2 regions of the Planctomonas sp. JC2975 genome follow, and region 2 is predicted to be linked to the other one. Evidence: predicted binding sites of a transcription regulator. Region 2 holds the regulator's gene; the other holds the start of a gene.
The links. Region 2 encodes LexA, which represses DNA repair genes until DNA is damaged. Its sites were predicted from a motif close to TCGAACANNTGTTCGA; they were not measured.

Region 1: the regulator LexA is predicted to act here: its motif matches at 5,646-5,661, upstream of HII28_RS13790 (intein-containing Rv2578c family radical SAM protein).

The regions. Positions count from the first base shown of each region.
Region 1 covers NZ_JABEKS010000002.1:50,794-62,350, reverse strand. The annotation lists gene HII28_RS13810 (thymidine kinase) at 1-120, opposite strand, end outside; gene HII28_RS13805 (response regulator) at 175-825, opposite strand; gene HII28_RS13800 (hypothetical protein) at 812-1,972, opposite strand; gene HII28_RS13795 (ATP-binding protein) at 1,969-3,174, opposite strand; gene HII28_RS13790 (intein-containing Rv2578c family radical SAM protein) at 3,490-5,637, opposite strand; gene HII28_RS13785 (LacI family DNA-binding transcriptional regulator) at 5,811-6,827, opposite strand; gene HII28_RS13780 (glycoside hydrolase family 13 protein) at 7,258-9,027, shown strand; gene HII28_RS13775 (extracellular solute-binding protein) at 9,045-10,412, shown strand; gene HII28_RS13770 (malate:quinone oxidoreductase) at 10,535-11,557, opposite strand, start outside.
Region 2 covers NZ_JABEKS010000002.1:548,980-560,536, reverse strand. The annotation lists gene HII28_RS16010 (RNA methyltransferase) at 1-165, opposite strand, end outside; gene rplT (50S ribosomal protein L20) at 348-737, opposite strand; gene rpmI (50S ribosomal protein L35) at 766-960, opposite strand; gene infC (translation initiation factor IF-3) at 960-1,589, opposite strand; gene HII28_RS15990 (DUF1844 domain-containing protein) at 1,931-2,353, shown strand; gene HII28_RS15985 (SseB family protein) at 2,371-3,195, opposite strand; gene priA (bifunctional 1-(5-phosphoribosyl)-5-((5-phosphoribosylamino)methylideneamino)imidazole-4-carboxamide isomerase/phosphoribosylanthranilate isomerase PriA) at 3,182-3,928, opposite strand; gene hisH (imidazole glycerol phosphate synthase subunit HisH) at 3,990-4,667, opposite strand; gene hisB (imidazoleglycerol-phosphate dehydratase HisB) at 4,664-5,266, opposite strand; gene HII28_RS15965 (histidinol-phosphate transaminase) at 5,399-6,538, opposite strand; gene HII28_RS15960 (LysM peptidoglycan-binding domain-containing protein) at 6,587-6,940, opposite strand; gene lexA (transcriptional repressor LexA) at 7,331-7,972, shown strand; gene metE (5-methyltetrahydropteroyltriglutamate--homocysteine S-methyltransferase) at 8,101-10,440, opposite strand; gene HII28_RS15945 (methylenetetrahydrofolate reductase) at 10,489-11,457, opposite strand.

The DNA of each region.
Region 1 (11,557 bases), 500 kb from region 2:
GATGGCCGGCTTAGCCAGAAGCACCCGGTGCCCGCGCTCCTCGTAGTTGTAGGCAGCCTGCAGGAGCGCCGTGCTCTTGCCGCTGTTCATCGCCCCGAACCGGAAATACAGTTTCGCCACCCCGCAATCGTAGAGCGGACGATGTACCGCAAGCAGCGCAGTGGCCACGCGGTTTCAGGTGAGGTAACCGTCCTCGGCGGCACGGCGAATGAGGTCCGCGCGCGTGCTCGTCGGACGTCCGGCGCGTCCGTACTTCTCGCGCACGCGTCGCAGGTACGTCTTCGCCGTCTCGAACTGCACGTGCATCTCGTCAGCGACCTGAAGGGTCGAGTTGCCGTCGACATAGAGCAGGAACGCGATCCGCTCGCCGTCGCTCAGCTTGGGCTTGGCCGCGGCGCGACCGGCAGCAGCGCTGCCTGAGGCGCTGGGACCGGCATCCGTCAGTCCCATCACGGATTTGGCGACCGTCATCACCTCGCGCACCGGCTGCGCCTTGCTCAGAAAGGCGAGCGCGCCAGCCCCGAGGCACCGCTCGCGCTCCTCCGGCGTGTCCAGTGCTGTAAGCACGATGACGGATGCCCCGGCCGCCCGGCAGGTGCGCACCCGCGCCTCGATCGAGACCTTCTCGGAAAGGTTGAGGTCCATCAACACGAGGTCCGTGGGGAACGCCGCCGAGTGCACGAGCTCGACCCACGTCGGGGCTGCCACGACGAGGTCGAAGAGTGGCTCATGATCGCGGATCCAATTGGACAGCGAGTCGAGCAGCAGCTCGTGGTCGTCCAGGATGCCGACGCGCACCGGAGTGCGCCCGTCACGCGGCGGCAAAGCCGAACCTCAGGATCATCGTGGTGCCGTTTCTCGTGATGGTGGCGTCGCCGGTCAGCGACCGCAGCACGCTGACGAACGGCCGCGCCGAACGACGCAGAAATCGCCAGTCTGCCGCAATCGGAGCGAACACTTCGAATCCCACTCGCTCCGAGGAATCCGCAGTGGGCGCACGCTGCACCACGAGCCGGGTGCCCGCCGGATCCAGAGCTCCGAGACGGGCCAACTCGACCAGGCACGCGGTGACCGTCGCACGTTCCCGGAGCGGAACGCGTGCGAGCAACTGCTCGGGGTCGTACACGGCTCCCGGGTGCATCCCGGTCTCGCTGACCAGGCCGTCCACCCAGGTGACGTGCACCTGCTCGAGCGCCCGTTCGCGCAGCTGGGCTGAGACGGCGATCGCCGCCTCGATGTCGAATCGGGTGATCTCGCCGCGCTGCGCGATGGAGGACAGCAGCGGCAAGGTCACCTGCCTCAGTTCGTCGAGCTGGGCGCGATGCAGCACATCCTGCTCCAGCACGCGCAATTCGGGTTCGAGCGCCCTGAGACCGCTGCGGGCCGCGAGCATCCACTCCGAGCTGAAGCGATTGAGGACATGCCCGCTCGCTGCCGCGACTGCGGTCAGCACGGCGACCGGCGTAGCCGCGACCACGGCATAGACGAAGGGTGCGTTGGCGATGCGGAGGAAACGGCCCTCCTCGAAGGCCAGAACGCCCACGATGAGGGCGCCGGCCCCTCCGAGCAGGATGATGTCCCGCGGCGGACGCAGCCACAGCAGCCCCAGCACCATCAGGCCGACGCCGATCTGGCCCCAGTCGTCCTGGATCATCTTGTTGTGGCCCCAGCTGGCGAACGCCGCGAGACCCGCCGCCAGCACTGCAGCCCCGACCACGAACACGGCCGGCAGGCCGTCGAGCCTCGCCACGTTGGGATGCGCGGCAACCGACAGCACGATCGCCGCCCCCGCGAGGATGCAGACGGCCACGATCGCGAGGTCGGGGTGCACGATCTCGCTGTCGTGCATGAACGTCTGCGTCACCGCGTATCCGACGGCGAGGGCGCCGAGGAACGGGGCGAACGTCCAGGCCGCCGTCGCACCGATGGGATCCAGCCGGATCGGCCTCGTGAAGAGCGGGATCGTGGTCATCGCATCCCCCCGCTCTCGACGGCCGTCGGCACGATCATGAGCACGGACGTGCCTTCGCCGGGCCGGGAGAACACGGAGACGGACCCGCCGACGCGTTCGATCCGAACGATCACCGAGTGCCGAAGGCCCATACGGTTGTTGCCCTCGGCCGTGAGGCTGGCGACGTCGAAGCCCCTGCCGCCGTCGACCACCACGAGGGAGACGGCGTCATCGGAGGCCGACAGCATGACCTCTGCCTTCGACTGCCCTGAGTGCTTGAGCACGTTGATGAGACACTGCCTGGCCGCCAGGCCGAGCGCCCGTCTCGTGCCGGACGGCAACCGGGCGTAGCGCGAGTGGTCCCCGGAGACGTCGACGACGAGGCCGGAATCCCTGGCGTGGGCGATCGCCTCGGCGAGCTCGCTCGTGCGCCACTCGTTCTGCTCGGCCGGCTTGGCGCGATGGGAGGTGGCGGCATCCGTGGTCCAGAAGCGGATGTCGTCCTCGAGTCGTTCTCGCAACGCCGGAGAGACGGGACCGGGGCTGGCCGCAGCGATCGCCGCGAGCTCGCTAAGCGTGGTGTCGTGCAGCTCGGCCCGCAGTTCGGCAGCGATCGACCGTCGCAGTTCGTCGGCCCTCTGCTCGCGGAGGGTGCGCATGATGAGCGTGTGCGCTCCCCTGTACGCGCCCCGCGTCATCCCGTGGAACAGCAGCAGGGCCATGAACAGCACGTACGCGCCGAGTGAGATGGAGTCGAAGCGGAACTCCCTGCCGGTCCCCAGCGCCGCCGCGAACACGGCCAGGTCGCCCACCGCGTAGGCGAGGGTTGCCCAGAGCACCCCGATCCTGGCATCGGGCGCTGAACCTCCGACGAGCATCAGCGCGACGAGCGGAAGCGCAACGACGAACAGATTCGTGTTGGAGTAGTCCGTCGTCTGCTCGAGCAGCGCAATGGTGTAGACGAAAGTGGCGGCGCTGCCTACGACCACGTAGGCCACGCACAGCGCCGACGTGGCGCGACGCATCAGCACCACGAGCAATGCGGCCATCGGGAGCAGGCAACAGGCCGCCCACCAGCGCACCTCGCCGGGTCCGAAAAGCCCTGGCACGAGGACCACCACGACCGCCGCGATCAGACAGCTGAGCGCGGCGACCTGCGTCGACAGCGCGACCGCGCGATTTCCGGCTTCACGCGCTACCTGTGCCGGGACCCCCAGGGACACGCTTCGGATTATGGCACGCTCCGGCCCTCACCTGTACCCCTGCACTGTCCCCCGAACACGTCGCTGGATAGTTCGGCACGACAGCATGGTCCTTCTGCCCCGGCCCTTGCGGTCACGCACTCAGCCGACCTTCGACAATCTCGATGGATCGCGGGCACTCACGCTCGGTGCGATCCGCCTCGACAGCGGGCCGCGGAGCTGAAGCCGTGCACGCTGCACGCCGCATGACTGCGACAGCGGAAGCCGGCGCGGCGGGGTAGCTCGGTGCACAGCAAGGGCGGCGCCGTGCACGGCACGGGCAGCGCGGGCGGCCGCTCAGAACAGCGTGAGCCGCTCCTCGGGAGCGACACGGGCGGGTGCGCCCGGAGCGTCCGTCGACGCCGCCGCACCGAATCGCACCCTGTTGCCGTCGCCGTCCCGCATCGCGTTCAACGCCACTGACCGCACGCCGCCCGTCACCGGATCTTCCTCTCCGCGGAGCAGGCCATGCTTGAAGATCAACGGCTTCATGCGTGCAGCGAGCCATTTGCGGTAGTCGACGGGCGCATACGCCTGCGTGCCGTACATCGCCCTGTACTTCTCGACGAGCTCCGGATGCTCCCGCTCCAGCCACAGCATGAACCACTCCTTCACCCCGGGCCGCAGGTGCAGAGCCGTGTAGAGCACGGAGCTCGCGCCTGCGGCTTTCGCAGCTGCCAGCGCGGCATCCAGATGTTCCCTGGAGTCGGTCAGGAAAGGAAGGATCGGCATCATGAACACCGAGCACTCGAGGCCGTGCTCGCGAACGGCCCGCACCGTCTCCAGCCGCGCCTTCGTGCTCGGGGTGCCCGGTTCGACGGACTTCTGCAGCTCCTCGTCGTATACCGCGATGGACAGCGCGAGGTCGACGGGCACCCGGGTCGCGGCATCCGCGATGAGGTCGAGGTCACGGCGCATCAGCGACCCTTTCGTGAGGATGCTGAACGGCGTCCCCGAGTCGGCGAGTGCCCCGATGATGCCCGGCATCAGCGCGTACCGGCCCTCTGCGCGCTGATAGGGATCGGTGTTCGTGCCCAGCGCCACCGGATGCCGCCCCCAGCTCGGCCGTGCCACCTCCTTGCGCAGCACCTCGGCGACGTTCACCTTGACGATGATCTCGTGGTCGAAGTCCGTGCCCATGTTGAGCTCGAGGTAGCGGTGGGTGGGGCGGGCGAAACAGTTATGGCTGATCACGCCGTTCGCCACGAAGTCGCCGGTCTCGGTGGTGATGTCCACCATGTCGAGCTCGACGCCGAGGTCTTCGATGGTGCTGACGCGCAGGTCGGCTGTGCTCTTCACTGCGGCACCGGCGAGTCCCAGCTTTCGTGTGATCGCCGGTCCAACGAGATGGAAGAAGCGCGACCGCACGGCGAGACCCCCAGTGACCCGCACGGCGGTCACCCCGTTCGGCCGACTCGATTCGCGAGTGTGGGGAATACCGAACCACCCGAGTGATTCACTGATCTGGACCAAGATGTCTTCGGCCTTGTTGCTGATGCGCAGAACGCCTTGTGAACAGCTGCCCTCCGCGTCGAATATTCCTGCCAAGAACCCCCGTCGCCATTCATCGCCCGGCGCGTCCGGCCAGTTGATGAGTTGGCGAATGTCGTTGAATGCCTTTTGCCTGTTGCAGTGGATCGCGTTCATCGGACGACGGCCGGCACCGACCGCGAACGGCCTCGTTGTGGTCCCGATGCCTTCAAGCTGGAGGTACTCACGCGATCGGTCCAAGGCCTCGGCATCCGCCAGGGCGAGGCGAAAATAGCACACCCGATTGATCGCACCGCCGTTCCGGACGTAGTCCTTCGCGATCAGCATCCCGTCGCCCCGGATCATTCCCGTCAGATAACCACGGCGGTATTCGACGGACTCGCTCCTCATGGGCTGACACTGGCCGGCCAAACCGAAGCCCAGTAAGGAGTTGTTCGGTGTGAGGTATGGGCGCCGTTCGTTTCCCGACATCCGCCCCGTAACGTACTTCCAGCCTCGCTCGGTCAGAAAACGATGGTCACCGCTCGCGACGATCTCGGTTCCTTCTGACAAGGTGATGCGGAATGCCCGTTTGCGCGTCGCCCACGCTGCCATCACGGCGCTTGGCACGTACCGACGATAAGCACCGTCCTTCCGCGTGCCCATGACGGTGTCACCCGGCTTAACCTCGCCGAGAGGCTTGTGGCGACCATCCGCCATGAGGATGAGCGTGTCAGGCGTCAGGCAGTACACACACGCATGGCTGCATCCCCGGTACGGGTTGATGGTCCACCCGAACGGCAGTGCTCCCCCGCCTCCGGGAACCTTGTTCAACGCGGACTTCGCGAGCACCTCGTGGAACGTGACGCCGGCGAACTCCGGCGTGCGCACGGAGCGCACCAGGTTGTTCAGCTTGGCGAGGCCGGGGAGCGCATCCGTCTGCTCGACCGAGATCTCCTGACCGCTCCACCGCATTGCCTCATTCGAACATTAATTCGATTCTTGTGCAACTCACGCGCCGCGAATGTCGTCGACCAGTCCGTCGTTCACGTGTGGATCCCTCGCCCCCACTGAATTCCTGGCCCGACGTGTCGCTTCGCGGACGCAATGCGACAACACGCGCCAGGGACTCCACGCCCGGAGGCGCGTCAGCCGGGCGCGGGGGCTCCTGTCGACTCGCGCAGCACGAGCCTCACCGGCAGCACGGCCGCTGCGTCCGGCGGAGTGCCGTCGATCTCGTCGAGGATGCGCCGAACCGCCTCGTCGGACTTGGCCACGACATCCTGCGCGATCGTGGTCAGCTTGGGCGTCACGTATCCGGCAAGGTCGATGTCGTCGAACCCGACGACCGAGACGTCGCCCGGCACAGCCGCCCCCGAGGACCGCAGCCCTTCGAGCACGCCGGCGGCCAGGATGTCAGCGGTCGCGAACACCGCCGTCGCCCGCGGATGCTCCTTCCGCACTCGTCGCCCGAGCTCGACGCCCGCTTCGTACGTCGTGTCCGCCGGCACGAGGCGGGACGGATCCCACGACACGCCCGCCGCGTCATGCGCGGCCAGGAACCCCGCGTGCCGCTGCTGGACCACACCGCTGTCCGCGAACTCCGGACCGGCGAACAGGATCTCGCGGTGCCCGAGCCCCAGCAGATGGGACGCGGCGATAACCCCGCCCTCGAAGTCGTCCGACCGCACGCCTGCCGTCAGCGGATTGGCCGAGTAGCTGTCCAGCGCGAGGAGCGGCGGACCGCCGTCCATGACGAACGAGTCGACGTCCGCGTCGACGAATCCGAGAAGGATCACGCCGTCGAGGTTCCACGACCGCACCGCCTCGAGCACCTCGCTGGGGCGCGCGACACCGCGCAGCAGCAGGTGGTATCCGGCGCGTCGCAGCCGACGCTCGAGCAGACCGAACATGGCCGCGTTGTGCGGGCTGACCATCAGGCTGTCCTCGTCAGCGGCCGGCACGAGGAGCCCGATCATCCGCGACGCGTTCGCGGCCAGTGACCGTGCGGAGGCGCTGGGCACGTAACCGCGACGCTCGACGATCTCCTGCACTCGCTCGATCGTGGCCTGCGACACCCTGGCGCGGTTGCCGTTGACGACGTTCGAGACGGTCATGACGCTCACGCCGGCCTCGTCGGCGATGTCCTTGAGCGTCACGCGCATGGTTCTCCGTTCCCGGTTCCGGGGCCTGTGATCTCCGGCGGCAGAAGGGGTGCGGGGCGCGCCGCCCGGCACGGTGGGCCAACGGTATCGCGGATGCCATGCCTCGCGACCATCCGCGTCGGACGACCGCTTGACATCGTCGTCGCGGCGGCTCTATGGTCAACTTCCATCCGATGAGTGTAGCGCTAAACCTTGCTCTTCGGGCCGCCCGTGGACGTGCGGACGGAACTCCTTCCCCGACGCGCCGAGCGCGTCAGCTCCGACCCGCAAGGGCGCGGGTCCAACGGGCCCGAGCCGCTGCGGAGAGGGGGCTCGGCCGCCGGGGCAGGGACGTCCGCTACTCGATCACCCCGGATCACCCCGATCACCGCCTACAGAGAGACACGACGACGTGACGATCACCCAGGACGAACCCGTTGCCCCCACACCAGTGGGGACCGAGCGACCCGAGGAGAGGACGTCACGACGCGATCTCGAATGGTGGCGCAACGCGGTCGTCTACGAGGTGTACCCGCGCAGCTTCGCCGACGGAAACGGCGACGGCATCGGCGATCTGGCCGGGCTCCGCTCGCGGCTGCCGTATCTGCGCGACCTCCGCGTCGATGCCGTCTGGATCACGCCCTGGTACTCCTCGCCCCAGGCCGACGGCGGCTACGACGTCGCCGACTACCGCTCGATCGATCCGCTCTTCGGCGACCTGGCGGAGGCCGAACGGCTCATCGCGGAGGCTCGGGAACACGGCATCCGCACGATCGTCGACATCATGCCGAATCACGTCTCCGACCGGCACCCCTGGTTCCGGGCAGCCCTCGCAGCAGGGCCCGGATCGGCGGAACGGGAGCGATTCTGGTTCCGGGAAGGGCGCGGCCCGAACGGCGACGACGCTCCGACCGACTGGGAGTCGAGCTTCGGCGGGAGCACCTGGACGCGCACCACGAACGCCGACGGCACGCCCGGCCAGTGGTACCTGCACCTTTTCGCACCCGAGCAGCCCGACCTCAACTGGCAGAACGACGACGTGCGCCGCGAGCACGAAGACGTGCTGCGCTTCTGGTTCGACCGCGGCGCGGCCGGCGTGCGCATCGACTCGGCAGGGCTCCCCGTGAAGGATCCGGCGCTGCCGGACATGCGCGGCGTCTCCGGATACGTCCCCGGCACGCATCCGCACCTCGACAGAGACGAGCTCCACGACATCTACCGTGCGTGGCGCCGTGTCGCGGACGCCTACGACGAGCCCCGAGTGCTCGTCGCGGAGGTGTGGCTGGCGGAGGCGGACCGGTTCGCGGCCTACCTGCGGCCGGACGAGATCCACACCGCGTTCAACTTCGACTTCATGACGGCACCGTGGGACGCGGACCGGCTGCGCCGCGTCATCCGCGAGACGCTCGACACCCATTCGGCCGTCGGCGCGCCGGCCACCTGGGTGCTGTCGAACCACGACATCACCCGGCCCGTCACGCGACTCGGTCGCGCGAACACGGCCTTCTCGTTCGATGCCAAGAGCTTCGGCACACCGACCGACGAGACGCTCGGCACTCGGCGCGCCCGCGCCGCCGCACTGCTCGCCGCGGCGCTCCCCGGCGTGCTCTACCTCTACCAGGGCGACGAGCTCGGGCTTCCGGAGGCTGAGCTTCCTCGCGAGGCGCTCACCGATCCCATGCACTTCCGCTCCGGAGGCGTGGATCCCGGACGCGACGGATGCCGCGTGCCGCTCCCCTGGACCGCCGACGGCCGGGCTTTCGGCTTCTCGTCGGCCGCTGACGATACGACCGCCAGTGGCCCGCACCGCGTCCGCCACGACACCGCTGCGGCACCGTGGCTCCCGCAGCCGGACGACTGGGGAGGCCTCAGCGTCGCGCAGCAGCTTCGGGAGCCCCATTCGATGCTCCTGCTCCACCGCGATGCACTGCGGCTGCGCCGCTCCGAGCCCGCGTTCCGCGACGACGCATTCCGGTGGCTCGAAGCGCCCTCTCCCAGCGTTCTGGCATTCGCCCGAGGCGACGATGTCATCTGCATCGTCAACTTCGGGACGCACGATCTCGCGCTCGAGCAGGATGCCGACATCCTGCTCGCCAGCGCACCCATCGTCGGCGGCGTGGTGCCGCCCGACACCACGGTGTGGCTACGCACCGCATGCAGCACCGCATTCATCAGCACCGCGCCCATCGGCATCCCTTCCGATGGCGCACAACCCGAATGATCAACAGAGGAGTTGACATGTCCCTCACCTTCCGCAGGGCGGTGGCGATCACGGCGGCCGTCGCGGTCTCCGCCATCGGCCTCACCGCCTGCACCGCGTCGGGCAACGGCACGACGAGCAACAGCAAGGTCAGCATCACAGTCGCCGAGGACGTCGGCCTTCAGCCTGCCGCCAAGAAGGACATCGAGAACCGCGTCGCGAAGTTCGAGAAGAAGTACCCGAACATCACGGTGACGCCGCAGGAGTCCAAGTGGACGGCGACCACCTTCGCCGCCCAGCTCGCAGGCGGCACGCTGCCCGATGTCTTCACCGTCGCGTTCACCGACGGCAAGGGCCTGATCCAACAGCACCAGGTGGCAGACGTCAGCACGCAGGTGGCCCAGTATCCGTGGTCGAAGGAGCTCAACGCGTCGGTGCTGAAGAACGGTCAGGACAGCAAGGGCAAGCTCTTGGCCGTGCCGATCGCCGCATACGGACAGGCTCTTCACTACAACAGACAGCTCTTCAAGCAGGCCGGCCTCGACCCCGACAAGCCACCGACCACGTGGGCCCAGATCCGCAAGGATGCGAAGCAGATCGCCCAGAAGACGGGAAAAGCCGGCTTCGCCACGATGACGCAGCAGAACACCGGCGGCTGGATTCTGACAACGATGGCGTACGCACTCGGCGGCCGCGGCGAATCCGAGGACGGCACGAAGGCGACGGTCGACTCGGATGCCTACGCCCAGGCGCTCGGACTGCTTCATGACATGCGCTGGGACGACAACGCGATGGGATCGAACTTCCTCTACGACTGGAACGGCATCAACCAGGCCTTCGTCGCCGGTCAGCTCGGCATGTACATCTCGGGCGGCGGCAACTACGCGTCGCTGGTGTCGCAGAACTCGATCGACCCGGCCATGTACGGCGAATCCGTCATCCCGCTGCAGGGCAAGGATGCCGGCGCCCTGGGCGGCGGAACGCTCGCGATGGTGAGCACCAAGGCCACGAAGGCGCAGCAGGACGCTGCCGTGAAGTGGATCGACTACTTCTACATGGAGAACCAGTTCGACGAGAAGACCGCCAAGGCGACGGCGAAGGCGCAGAAGGATGACAACCAGGCGGTCGGCGTGCCGCAGGTGCCGGTCTTCGACAAGGCGACGTACGACAAGTACATGGGATGGATAGCGCCGTACGTGAACGTGCCGACCAAGCAGTTCAGTTACTACACGGACAAGGAGTTCGCGCAGCCGCTGCTGGCCGAGCCGGCCGCGAACACGCAGGATCTCTACGGCGCGCTCGACCCTGTCGTGCAAGCGGTGCTCACGGATCAGAACGCGGACATCCCCGCACTCCTGAAGGCCGCGAACACGAAGGTGCAGGGCCTGCTCGACGCCGCCCAGTAGTCAGACAGCGGCCCTCCAGGTGGTTGAGCCTGTCGAAACCACGTCTCAGCGGTTCGACAGGCTCAACCAGCGGTGCGGGCACAAAGCCGGTTCGACAGACTCAACCAGCTGTGCGGTGCCGGCTACTGCTCGACGCCGAGAACCTTCGCGGTTTCTTCCAGCACCTGAGCGGCCTTCGCCGGCTGGTCGTTGAGCGTTGTGCCCATGGTCGGGATCAGCTCTCGCAGCTTCGGCTCCCACTGGGCCCACTGCTGGGGGAAGCACTTCTGGAGCACGTCCAGCATGATCGGCACGGCGGTCGACGCGCCCGGCGAGGCGCCGAGCAACCCGGCGATCGATCCGTCGGATGCCGCGACCACCTCGGTGCCGAACTGCAGCACGCCGCCGTGCTCGGCATCCTTCTTCATGACCTGCACGCGCTGGCCGGCGGTGATGAGCTCCCAGTCCTCGCTCTTCGCGGACGGCATGAACTCCTGCAGCGCCTTCACCTTCTTGGCGCGCGAGGCGAGCAGCTCGGAGATGAGGTACTTCATCAGGTCGCCGTTGTCGCGGGCGACGGCGAGCATCGGACCGATGTTCCCCGATCGCACCGATCCGGGAAGATCCCACCACGAGCCCTTCTTGAGGAACTTCGGGCTGAATCCGGCGTACGGGCCGAACAGAACGGACGCCTGACCGTTGACGACGCGGGTGTCGAGGTGCGGCACCGACATCGGCGGGGCGCCGACGGCGGCCTTGCCGTAGACCTTGGCCTGGTGCTGCGCCACGATCTTGGGGTTCGTGGTGCGGAAGAACTTGCCGCTGATCGGGAAGCCGCCGAATCCCTTGATCTCCTCGATCCCCGAGGACTGCAGCAGGTGCAGGGCACCGCCGCCGGCGCCGACGAAGACGAACCGCGCATCGACGGTGTGCGGGGTGTTGCCGACGGTGTGCTTCACCTTGAGGCGCCAGTTGCCCTCTTTGGTGCGACGGATGCTCTTCACTCGGCAGTTGAGCCACAACTCGGCTCCGCGCTCCGTCAGCCCGTCGACGAGCGCATTGGTCAGCGCTCCGAAGTCGACGTCGGTGCCGGCCGTGATGCGCGTGGCCGCGATGGGCTCGCGCGTGCGCTCCTTGATGAGCAGCGGCGCCCATTCGCGGATCAC
Region 2 (11,557 bases):
GTGCGTCGTCGCGAACAACTCGACCACGAGCTCGGGACGCCACGTGAGGGCCTCACGGGCAGCCTGAGGGCCCTCGAGCAAGAAGAGACCCGTATCCGCGCGCGCTGGCTTCTTCGCAAGCTTGGCGACGGCGCGCACCCTGGGCGAGCGGGGGTTGTCCAGCACGCGCTTAGCCTACTGTGCCGCCGTGTTCACTGTGCCTGTCTTGTGCGCCGCGCCGCCGGTCCCGTGCGCGTCCCCGGCCGGCGCACCGCGATCACACGGCCGGGCCGCGGCGCGCACGCCTGGCGGAACATGCGAAACGGCCCGGCTCCCCAGGAGGGAACCGGGCCGTTGTGCGGTGATGCTTAAGCGGCGTCGGCGCGCGGAGCGGACGTGTCCGCCGGCAGCGCCTTCTTCGCGGTCTCGACCAGCGACGCGAACGTGGCGGGCTCGTTCACGGCGAGCTCGGCCAGGATGCGACGGTCCACCTCGATGCCGGCCAGGTTCAGGCCCTGGATGAAGCGGTTGTAGGTGAGGCCGTTCTGGCGGCTCGCGGCGTTGATGCGCTGGATCCACAGGCGACGGAAGTCGCCCTTCCGGGCACGACGGTCACGGTAGCTGTAGACCAGCGAGTGGGTGACCTGCTCCTTGGCCTTGCGGTAGAGGCGCGACCGCTGTCCGCGGTATCCCTCAGCGCGCTCGAGGACGACCCGACGCTTCTTGTGGGCGTTGACGGCCCTCTTCACTCTTGCCATTGCTCAATATCCTTCGCGTCGTTTCGGCTTACTTGCCGAGAAGCTTCTTGGCGACCTTGGCGTCGACCGTCGGGAGCACCTGGTCCTGGTTGAGCCGACGCGTGCGACGGCTCGTCTTCAGCTCCAGGTGGTGGCGCATGCCGGCCTGCTGCTTCATCACCTTGCCGCTGCCGGTGAGCTTGAACCGCTTCTTGGCCCCGGAGTGGGTCTTCTGCTTGGGCATTATTTCTCCTCATCGGTGGCGGAGGGGGTTTCCGCCTCGGTGGCCACACCCGCGCGCTGCTGCTGGGAGCGCGCGCGGTTCGCGGCACGTTGTGCGTTGGCCTCGGCCTTGGCCTCCGACTTGTTCTTCAGAGGGCCGATGACCATGACCATGTTGCGACCGTCGATGGTCGGGTTCGATTCCACTGAACCGAATTCCGCCACATCTTCGGCGAACCGCTGCAACAGGCGCACACCCTGCTCGGGGCGGGACTGCTCGCGTCCGCGGAACAGGATCATGGCTTTGACCTTGTCCCCGGCCTTGAGGAATCCCTCTGCGCGCTTGCGCTTGGTCTCGTAGTCGTGTTTGTCGATCTTGAGGCGGAACCGCACCTCTTTGAGCACGGTGTTCGCCTGGTTGCGCCTGGCCTCTTTGGCCTTCTGCGCAGCCTCGTACTTGTACTTGCCGTAGTCCATGATCTTGGCGACTGGCGGCTTCGAATTCGGAGCCACCTCCACGAGGTCCATGTCCGCCTCTTGTGCGAGACGGATGGCGACCTCGATCTTGACGACGCCGATCTGTTCTCCGCCTGGGCCGACGAGGCGAACCTCGGGGACGCGGATACGGTCATTGGTACGGGGATCGCTGATGCGTGGCTCCTCTGATCGAGCATTTCTCTTGGGCGGGCATCCTTCGGCGATGCCGCAGGATGGTCGGCAGAGAGTTCTCACACACATGCGATCCGTGCTCACGCACGGCCGTGCATCCCGCACCCTCTACGTCAACCTCGGCGACTTTCGTCTCCTCGGCGGAGTGCGTAACGACCCGGTAACCTGATGAAGCGGTCAAGCGCGGGTGGGAGAATCTCCACTTTCCCTTCGAGGCATAGTGCTCCGAAGGCCCGACATAGTCTAGCAGACGCTGCGGGCGCGGCCGAATCGTCCCAACCACTCCCCTTCACCCGACTTTTCTTCACGCACGCGGAGGCCCCATGTCCGATCAGCACGTACACCGGTTCGAGGACCAGAACTCACCCGACTTCGTGGAGATCACCGCAGCGGACATCGACCTCGAGGCGGAGGCCGCAGCGATCGCCGGCGCCACGCGCGACATTGCGGATGTGCCGGCGGTCGAGGTCATCACGACCACTGCCGTCCATCTGATGAGTGCTGCGGCGGTGAAGTGCGGCCTCGCGGACGACCCGGAGACGCAGACCGATCTCGACGAAGCCCGCAAGCTGATCGACGCTCTCGCCGGCTTGGTGACCGCGAGTGCGCAGCACATCGGAGACCAGCACGCGCGCAGTCTCCGCGACGGTCTGCGGAGCCTCCAGCTGACGTTCCGCGAGACGTCGTCGATTCCGGACGCCCCCGGGTCCGGGCCGGGCGAGAAGTACACCGGCTCGGTGATCTGAGCCGGACCGTGGCCCGCTCAGGCAGACAGCAGCCGTAGCGACAGGGAGTCGACCCGTTCGGCGATGACCGCGGATGCGCCCCACGCCTCCGACAGCCTGGCGACGAGCGCTCGCAGGGCGTCGGCATCCAGGCCGGAACGCAGCACGACGCCCACCTGGGCCTCGGGACCAGCCAGCCGCGCTGACGGATCCCCGCTGGACACCCGCAGGCCGACCACGTCGCTCTCGCCCAGCGTTGCGGCGCCGAATGCGTCGACTACTTCGGGATCGGACCACGGGGCGATCCACTCCGCACCCGTCGCCAGTGCCCTCACCATCGGCCGCCGCAGCACGAACTCGGTCGGGCTGGTCGGGTCGATCACCACCAGCTCCGTCTCTTCGCTCGCCGCGGCGAGCGCGATGCGCGGCCCGACGGCCGGCACGGGCCTGGCCTTCTGGTTCCAGGCCGACATGGTGGTGACGGACGTGAACGCCGGCAGCACCGCTCGCCCGTCCGGCGCCTGGACCGTCGCGATCGACAACTCCTGCGTCTTGTCGACGAGGTGTCCCTCCGGCGTCTCGCCCAGTTCGCCCGCATGGGCGAGGAGCGGAACCAGGAGGCGCGCGGCGCGAACCGCCTCGACCACCTGCGCTGCATCCGCTCGCCCGTCGGCGAAGTCCGTCAGAGCCTTCAGCAGTGCCGGATCCGCCGACCCGTCGTCGTCCGTCGCCGTGTTCTGCTCGAAGTGGCGGCCCTCCCACGGGAGCCCGGCGGAGTCGGCGCGATCGGTCGAGCCGAAGAGATGCCGATCACGGTGCTCCCCACCACCGACGGCTCCGGTGCTCGGGTCAGCGTCCGGCAACGTCCAGCGCCTCCGCGAGCGTGAACGCGCCGGCGTACAGCGCCTTGCCGACGATCGCGCCCTCGATTCCGCTCGGCACGAGCTCCCTCAGCGCCGCGATGTCGTCGAGGTTCGAGATGCCCCCGGATGCGACCACCGGCCGGTCCGTGCGTTCCGTGACCTGCTTGAGGAGCTCGAGGTTCGGGCCGCGCAGGGTGCCGTCCTTCGTGACGTCCGTCACCACATAGCGCGCGCATCCGGCGTCTTCCAGACGCGCCAGCACATCCCAGAGGTCGCCGCCGTCGCGCGTCCATCCTCGAGCCGCAAGGGTGGTGCCGCGCACGTCGAGCCCGACGGCGATCGCCTCGCCGTAGCGGGAGATGGCATCCGCCGCCCACTCGGGGTTCTCCAGGGCTGCGGTGCCGAGGTTGACGCGCTTCGCGCCGAGTTCCAGCGCGCGCTCCAGCGACTCGTCGTCACGGATGCCGCCCGACAGCTCGATCTGCACGTCGCGTCGCGCGTGCAGCACTGCCTTGAGCACGTCGCGGTTGTCGCCGCGTCCGAATGCCGCGTCGAGGTCGACGAGGTGGATCCACTCGGCGCCCTGATCCGCCCACTCCGCCGCGGCATCGACGGGATCGCCGTAGCTCGTCTCGCTGCCGGCCTCCCCCTGCGTCAGACGCACCGCCTTGCCGTCGGCGATGTCGACAGCGGGAAGGAGCTCGAGCTTGGGCGTGTCGGTGAAGGGAGCCATCGGTGCTGGGTTCTTTCGGTGAGGAGGGGATGACGGATGCCGGACCGCGGCGTCTCGCGTTCTACGCCGCGTGCACGGGAAGACTCTGCACCCAGTTGCGCAGCAGCCGCATGCCGGCCTGACCGGACTTCTCCGGGTGGAATTGCGTTGCCGTGAGCGGACCGTTCTCGACAGCGGCCAGGAACGGACCTCCGTAGTCGGCCCAGGTCAGCTTCGCCGCGGCGAACGGGCCGGAGGCCTCCAGTTCCCACTGCTGCGCGCCGAAGGAGTGGACGAAGTAGAAGCGCTCGTCCCGCACACCGTCGAAGAGAACGGAGTCGGCGGGGGCGTTCACGGTGTTCCACCCCATGTGCGGCAGGACGGGAGCTTTCAGCCGCTCGATCGTGCCCGGCCATTCGCCGAGGCCCTCGGCGTCGTGTCCGTGCTCGACTCCGTGCGCGAACAGCACCTGCATGCCGACGCAGATCCCGAGAACGGGTCGACCGCCGGCGAGACGGCGATCGATGATCTCTCCCCCGCGCACGGAACGCAGCTGGTCGATCACGGCCTTGAACGCGCCGACGCCGGGCACGACGAGCCCGTCGGCGTCCATCGCGGCCCGACGGTCGGACGTCACGGTCACATCGGCGCCGACGGCTTCCAGCGCCTTTGCGGCCGAGTGGATGTTCCCGGATCCGTAGTCCAGGACGACGATCGAGGGCACGCGCTCCGCCGACCCGTTCTCGGCCGCCCCTGTCACAGGGCGCCCTTCGTCGACGGGATGCCCTCAACGAGCGGATCGAGTGCCTTCGCCTGCCGGAACGCTCGCGCGAACGCCTTGAACTCCGTCTCGGCGATGTGGTGCGGATCCCGGCCGCTCAGCACCCGGACGTGCACCGTGAGCGCGGCGTTGAACGCGATGGCCTCGAAGACGTGGCGCACCATGGATCCGGTGAAGTGGCCGCCGATGAGGTGGTGCTCGAATCCGACCGGCTCGCCGGTGTGCACCAGATAGGGGCGCCCCGAGATGTCGACGACGGCCTGCACGAGTGCTTCGTCGAGTGGCACCGTGGAGTCCCCATAACGGGAGATGCCGGACTTGTCGCCGAGCGCATCCCGGATCGCCTGACCGAGCACAATGCCCACGTCTTCCACGGTGTGGTGCACGTCGATCTCGATGTCGCCCTTGGCGCGAACGGTCAGATCGGTGAGCGAGTGCTTGGCGAATGCCGTGAGCAGATGGTCGTAGAACGGCACCGTCGTGTGGATGCTGCTGCGGCCGGTGCCATCGAGATCGAGCGACAGCTCGATGCTCGACTCGCTGGTCTCGCGGCGGATGCTCGCGGTGCGGCTGCTCATGCCCTCAAGCCTATCGGCGATTGAGGTGCGCTCAGCGGGGGCCGCAGGCTCACGCTGAGCGTGCCGATTGAGTCGATGAGGGGCGCAGCCGCGATATCGGCGATTGAGGTGCGCTCAGCGGGGGCCGCAGGCTCACGCTGAGCGTGCCGATTGAGTCGATGAGGGGCGCAGCCCTGACATCGAAGCCGCTGTCGACGCAGGGCCGAGGTCGATCATCGCCTCGAGGAACGCCGTGGTCTCCGCCTCCGTGCCGGCACTCACGCGCAGGTGGTTCGTGATGCCCACATCGCGCACCAGGATGCCGCGGTCGCGCAGCGCGAGGAACATCGCGTGCGGATCGGACACACCGCCGAAGAGCACGAAGTTGCTGCCGCTGTCGTGCACGAGGTATCCGAGGCCTCGCAGGCCATCTGCGATCCGGTCCCGCTGGCGCACGATGTCGTGAACAGTGGCGAGCATCTCGTCGGAGTGCCGAAGCGCCGCAATGGCTGCCGCCTGCGTCAGCACGGAGAGGTGGTACGGGAGTCTGACCAGGCGCAGGGCATCAGTCACAGCGGGATCCGCTGCAAGATAGCCCACCCGGACGCCGGCGAACGCGAAGGCCTTGCTCATGGTGCGCGACACGATGAGCCGCTCACGACCCGGGAGAAGCGTCAAGGCGCTCGAAGAATCCTCCGGCATGAACTCCTGGTACGCCTCGTCGACCACGACGATGCCGTCGCTCGCCTCGTACACGGCCTCGACGACATCGAGACCGAGCGGAGTCCCCGTCGGGTTGTTCGGGGCGCAGATGATGACGACATCCGGCCTCGCTTCACGCACCCACTTCGCCGCGTGGTCAGGCGAGATGGCGTAGTCCGCCTCGCGATCGGCGGCGATCCACGACGTGCCCGTTCCGGATGCCAGCAGCGGATACATCGAATACGTCGGCGCGAAGCCGAGCGCCGAACGGCCCGGCCCTCCGAACGCCTGAAGGATCTGCTGCAGCACCTCGTTGGAACCGTTCGCCGCCCAGATGTTGGAGGCGTCGAGTCCGTGGCCGAGATAGCCGGCGAGCGAGGCCCGGAGTTCGCCGAACTCCCGATCCGGATACCGGTTCGCGCCCTTCAAGGCCTCGCCGACCGACTCGAGGATGTCAGCGACGACCTCGTCAGGAATCGGATGTGTGTTCTCGTTCACGTTCAGCGCCACGGGTACGGCTGCCACAGGCGCGCCGTACGGGGACTTACCGCGAAGATCGTCGCGGATCGGGAGGTCGGAGAACGAGATCACGCCTCCATGTTAAAGGGGTTGAACGGCCCCCGAATTGCCGTCGAAGCGTCAGCGACCGTCGTACTCGTGCGGGACCGCGAGTTGCTGGCCTGCCTGAAGAACGCTGGACTGAAGACCGTTCAGATCGACGAGCGCGGCAACGACGTCTCTCGGGTCGTACTGCGGCGCGATCCGCTCGGCGATGGACCACAGCGAGTCGCCGGAACGGACCGTCACGTGATGGAAGGCTGCCGACGAGGTTCCGACCGCGCCGGCGACCGCGCCGCTGTTGGCAGCGAGCGCGCCAGCGCCGATGAGCAGCGGCAGCACGATCAGGGCGGCGATGACGACCCGTCCACGACGCGTCAGCCGCGTGCGAATGCGCACGGGAGGCTGCTGCTGTGTCAGTACGAAGGTCGTCATGTCCGTCTCCTGCCAGAATCGAACTCGCGTTCCGAATATATCTTCGATTCTTTCGAATTTCAACGATACGTTCGCATTTCGCGACGCCGACTTCTCAACACGCTCGAACAAAACCGCCGATTTCGGCCATTTCGTAGATAGAGTTTCGATCGTCACGACGACAGAGCACCACGTACCACCGACATTCGCTGCGAATCGATCGCCGTCAGTACGACGGAAACGTTCGAAAATCGTGTCGGAGCATTTGCCGCACAGCCGCATCCGACGACGGAGAACGGCGAACGAGAGGACATCAGGTTGACCGAGTCCGACAGCGCAGCATCCGTTGCGCCGACAGCACGAGCACGGCGCACCCCGGCCGACAAGCCGCGCACGCGGCGACGCAAGAACCTGAGCGAGAAGCAGCGCTCGATCCTCGAGGTCATCCAGCGATCCGTGAGCCAGCGCGGATATCCGCCGAGCATGCGGGAGATCGGGGATGCCGTGGGTCTCGCGTCCCTCTCCAGCGTGGCGCACCAGCTCAACCAGCTCGAACTCAGCGGCTACCTCCGCCGCGATCCCAACCGTCCTCGTGCACTCGAGATCTTGATCGACCTGCCGGCGACGACGGGGCGCCAGGAGACCTCAGCCGACTTCGACACCATCGTTCCCGTCGGAGACGCCACGATGGTGCCGCTGGTCGGACGCATCGCCGCAGGAGTTCCGATCACCGCTGAGCAGCAGATCGAGGAGGTCTTCCCCCTCCCCCGTCAGCTCGTCGGCAGCGGCGACCTCTTCATGCTGAAGGTGCAGGGCGAGTCGATGATCGACGCCGCCATCTGCGACGGCGACTGGGTCGTCGTGCGGCAGCAGAACGATGCGGAGAACGGCGACATCGTCGCTGCGATGCTCGATGGCGAAGCGACGGTCAAGGTGTTCCGCCAGCGCGACGGACACACGTGGCTGCTTCCCCGCAACTCCGCGTTCGAGCCTATTCTGGGCGACTTCGCCACGGTCGTCGGCAAGGTCGTGGCGGTGCTGCGCGCCGTCTGAGCAACGGCTCGCCGAAGGGCGAGCCCGCCTGCGCGAGCCGAGAACCTCCGGGCCTCGAGAGTGCCGAACAGCGGAGACACGACGAGGGACCCGGATCGCTCCGGGTCCCTTGTCGTTGTCATGACTCGTCAGGCGTCCACCGAGACACGCTCGCGCACGGCTCGGGTCGCCTCGATGATGTTCGTCAGCGACGCGACGGTCTCGTCGTATCCACGGGTCTTGAGTCCGCAGTCGGGGTTGATCCACACCTGGCGCTGCGGAATGCCCTCCAGGGCCCGCTCGATCAGCTCCGTCACTTCGGCGACCGACGGCACCCGCGGAGAGTGGATGTCGTAGACACCCGGCCCGATGCCGTGCTCGAAGCCGCTCGCCTTGATGTCGTCGACGACCTCCATGCGGCTGCGGGCCGCCTCGATGCTCGTCACGTCGGCATCCAGATTGCGGATCGCGTCGATCACGACTCCGAACTCCGAGTAGCAGAGGTGCGTGTGGATCTGGGTGGCGTCGGCGACGCCGCTCGTCGCCAGGCGGAACGATCCGACCGACCAGTCGAGGTAGTCGGGCTGGGCCGCCGCCTTCAGCGGCAGCAGCTCGCGGAGCGCCGGCTCGTCGACCTGGACGATGCGAATGCCCGCGGCCTCGAGATCCGCGATCTCGTCGCGCAGCGCCAACGCGACCTGACGCGCGGTCTCGCCCAGCGGCTGGTCGTCGCGCACGAAGGACCACGCCAGGATCGTGACGGGACCGGTGAGCATGCCCTTGACCGGCTTCTCGGTCAGCGACTGCGTGTAGGTCGACCAGTCGACGGTGATCGGCTTCGGTCGCTCGACGTCGCCCCACAGGATGGACGGACGCGTGCAGCGGCTGCCGTACGACTGCACCCAGCCGTTCTGGGTGACCGCGAACCCGTCGAGGTTCTCTGCGAAGTACTGCACCATGTCGTTGCGCTCTGGCTCGCCGTGCACGATGACGTCGATGCCGATCTCCTCCTGGAGGTCGACGACGCGCTTGATCTCCGCCTGCATGAGGCCCAGGTACTCGGCTTCGGTGATGATCCCGTTCGCGAACTGGGCGCGTGCGCGGCGGATGTCGCCGGTCTGCGGGAACGAGCCGATCGTGGTGGTCGGCAGCGGGGGCAGCCCGAGCGCGGCATCCTGTGCCGTCAGTCGGTCGGCGTACTCGCCGCGACGGAAGTCGGCGTCCGTGAGGGCCTCGGCGCGCTGCCGGACGGCACCGTCGCGGACTCCGGGCGCGACGCGGCGATCGGCGAGCGCAGCGGACGCCTGCGCCAGCTCCTCCTGGATGGCCTCGTGTCCGTCATCCAGTCCGCGCGCAAGCGTGGCGACCTGCGCCACCTTCTGGTCGGCGAAGGCGAGCCAGGACTTGAGACGTGCATCGAGGTTCGGCTCGTCCTCCACGTCGTGCGGCACGTGCAGCAGCGATGTCGACGTGGATGCGGCGAGGTTCGGAGAGAGCGCGAGCAGCGACTCGAGCGTGCCGAAGGCCGCCTCCAGATCGCCGCGCCACACGTTGTGGCCGTCGATGACCCCACCGACGACCGTCTTCGCGCGAAGCGCGGCGGCGGTGGCGGCGTCCAGGCCGGTCGGAACGCCACCGCGCACCAGATCGAGGCCGATCGCCTCGACGCCCGTCGCCGCGAGCACGGGCAGCGCGTCATCCAGGCTGCCGTACGGTGCCGCGATGTAGAGATTCGGGCGGTCGGAGACGGATCCCAGACGGTCGTACGCCTGACGCGCCGCGGCGAGCACGTCGGCGCGCGCGTCGTCGAGGCTCTCGCTGACCAGCGCCGGCTCGTCGAGCTGCACCCACTGGGCTCCTGCATCCTTCAGTGACTTCAGCAGCTCCTCGTACACCGGCAGGAGGTCTGCGAGCCGCGACAGCGGGCGGAACCCTTCGGCGGCGTCATCCGCCGCCTTGCTGAGCGCCAGGAACGTGACGGGTCCGACGATGACGGGACGCGTGACGTATCCGTCGGCGACGGCCTCGCGGAACTGGTCGACGATGCGGCTGGAGGCGAGACGGAAGTGAGTGTCCTCACCGATCTCCGGCACGAGGTAGTGGTAGTTCGAGTCGAACCACTTCGTCATCTCGAGCGGAGCATCGTCGCCGACGCCGCGGGCGATCGTGAAGTAGCCGGCGAGATCGACCCGGCCGTCGGCATCCTGAAGCCCGGCGAAACGAGACGGCACGGCGCCGACCGTCACGGCCGCGTCGAGTACCTGGTCGTAGTAGCTGAAAGTCTCGGGGACGGACGAGTCGCCCTTTCCGAGGCCCTGCTCGACGAGACGAGCACGGGTCGCACGACGCAGCTCGAGTGCGGTGGCCTCGAGTTCGTCGGCCGAGACGCTGCCGGCCCAGAAGGCCTCGACGGCCTTCTTGAGCTCGCGACGTCGGCCGATACGGGGGTAACCGGTGATCGTCCCTGTCGGGAACGCGGAGGTGGTCATGCTGGTTCCTTCTGATCTTGTGTGGAGTGGAGAGGTGGGTTCAGTGCCCTACGACCCGACTGCTGCCGTGTCGACGAGACCGCAGCGCTCGAGCACGGAGAGAGCCGTGCGCGGTCGCCCGAACGTGTAGAGGTGGATGCCTGGCGCGCCGCCTGCGACCAGCCGCTCGGCCAGGCGTGCTGCGTAGTCGATGCCGATCTCGCGACGGCCCTCGTCCGTCGGCTCGACCTCCAGCCGGATGCCGAGCTCGCTGGGCAGATCCTCGCCGCTGAGGTCGAGCATGCGACGCAGCACCGTCGGCGTCGTGGCAGGCATGAGGCCGGGCAGGATCGGGAACGTGACGCCGGCGACCCGTGCCCTGTCGACGAACGCGAAATAGTCCTCGGCATGGAAGAACATCTGGGTGATGGCCAGATTCGCACCGGCGGCCTGCTTGGCGAGCAGCGTGTCGATGTCCTGAGACCTCGACCGCGACCGCGGATGCCCGTTGGGGAACGCGCCGACCGCGATCGTCACCTTCTCGGCCTTGCCGACCACGCTCGCGTGCGGCAGCCCCAGCAACGGGATCTCCCGGTACGGCGCGCGCTCCGCCTGGATGCGGTGGATCAGCTGCACGAGTTCGGCAGCGCTCTTCAAGTCGCCCAGCGGGGCATCCGCCGGCGCGTCAACGGGCGGATCGCCGCGGACGGCCAGGAACCGGGTCACGCCCGCGTCGAGGAACTCGCGGATCATCCGAGCCGCCTGCTCGTGCGATGAACCGATGCATGTGAGGTGCGCCATGACCGGCACGCTCGTGTCGCGCACGATGCGCCGCACGACGTCGAGGGAGGAGTCGTGGGATGACCCGCCGGCGCCGTACGTCACGGCCATGAAGTCGGGACCGGCCGATGCCAGCTGGCTGATGGTGTCAGGCAGTGCCCGTGATGCCGCCTCGGTGCGCGGCGGATAGAGCTCGAAAGAGAACGGGGTGCCGGCAGGACACGGCGCGACGCCGTCGGCGGTCCCGTGTGCGCTCATGACTGCTCCCGTTGTCCCGGATATCCAGGCGGCGGGAGCGATCGCCCTTTTCGGCCTCGAACATCCCCACCGCATCAGCGGCAGACCGCACCATTTGCGC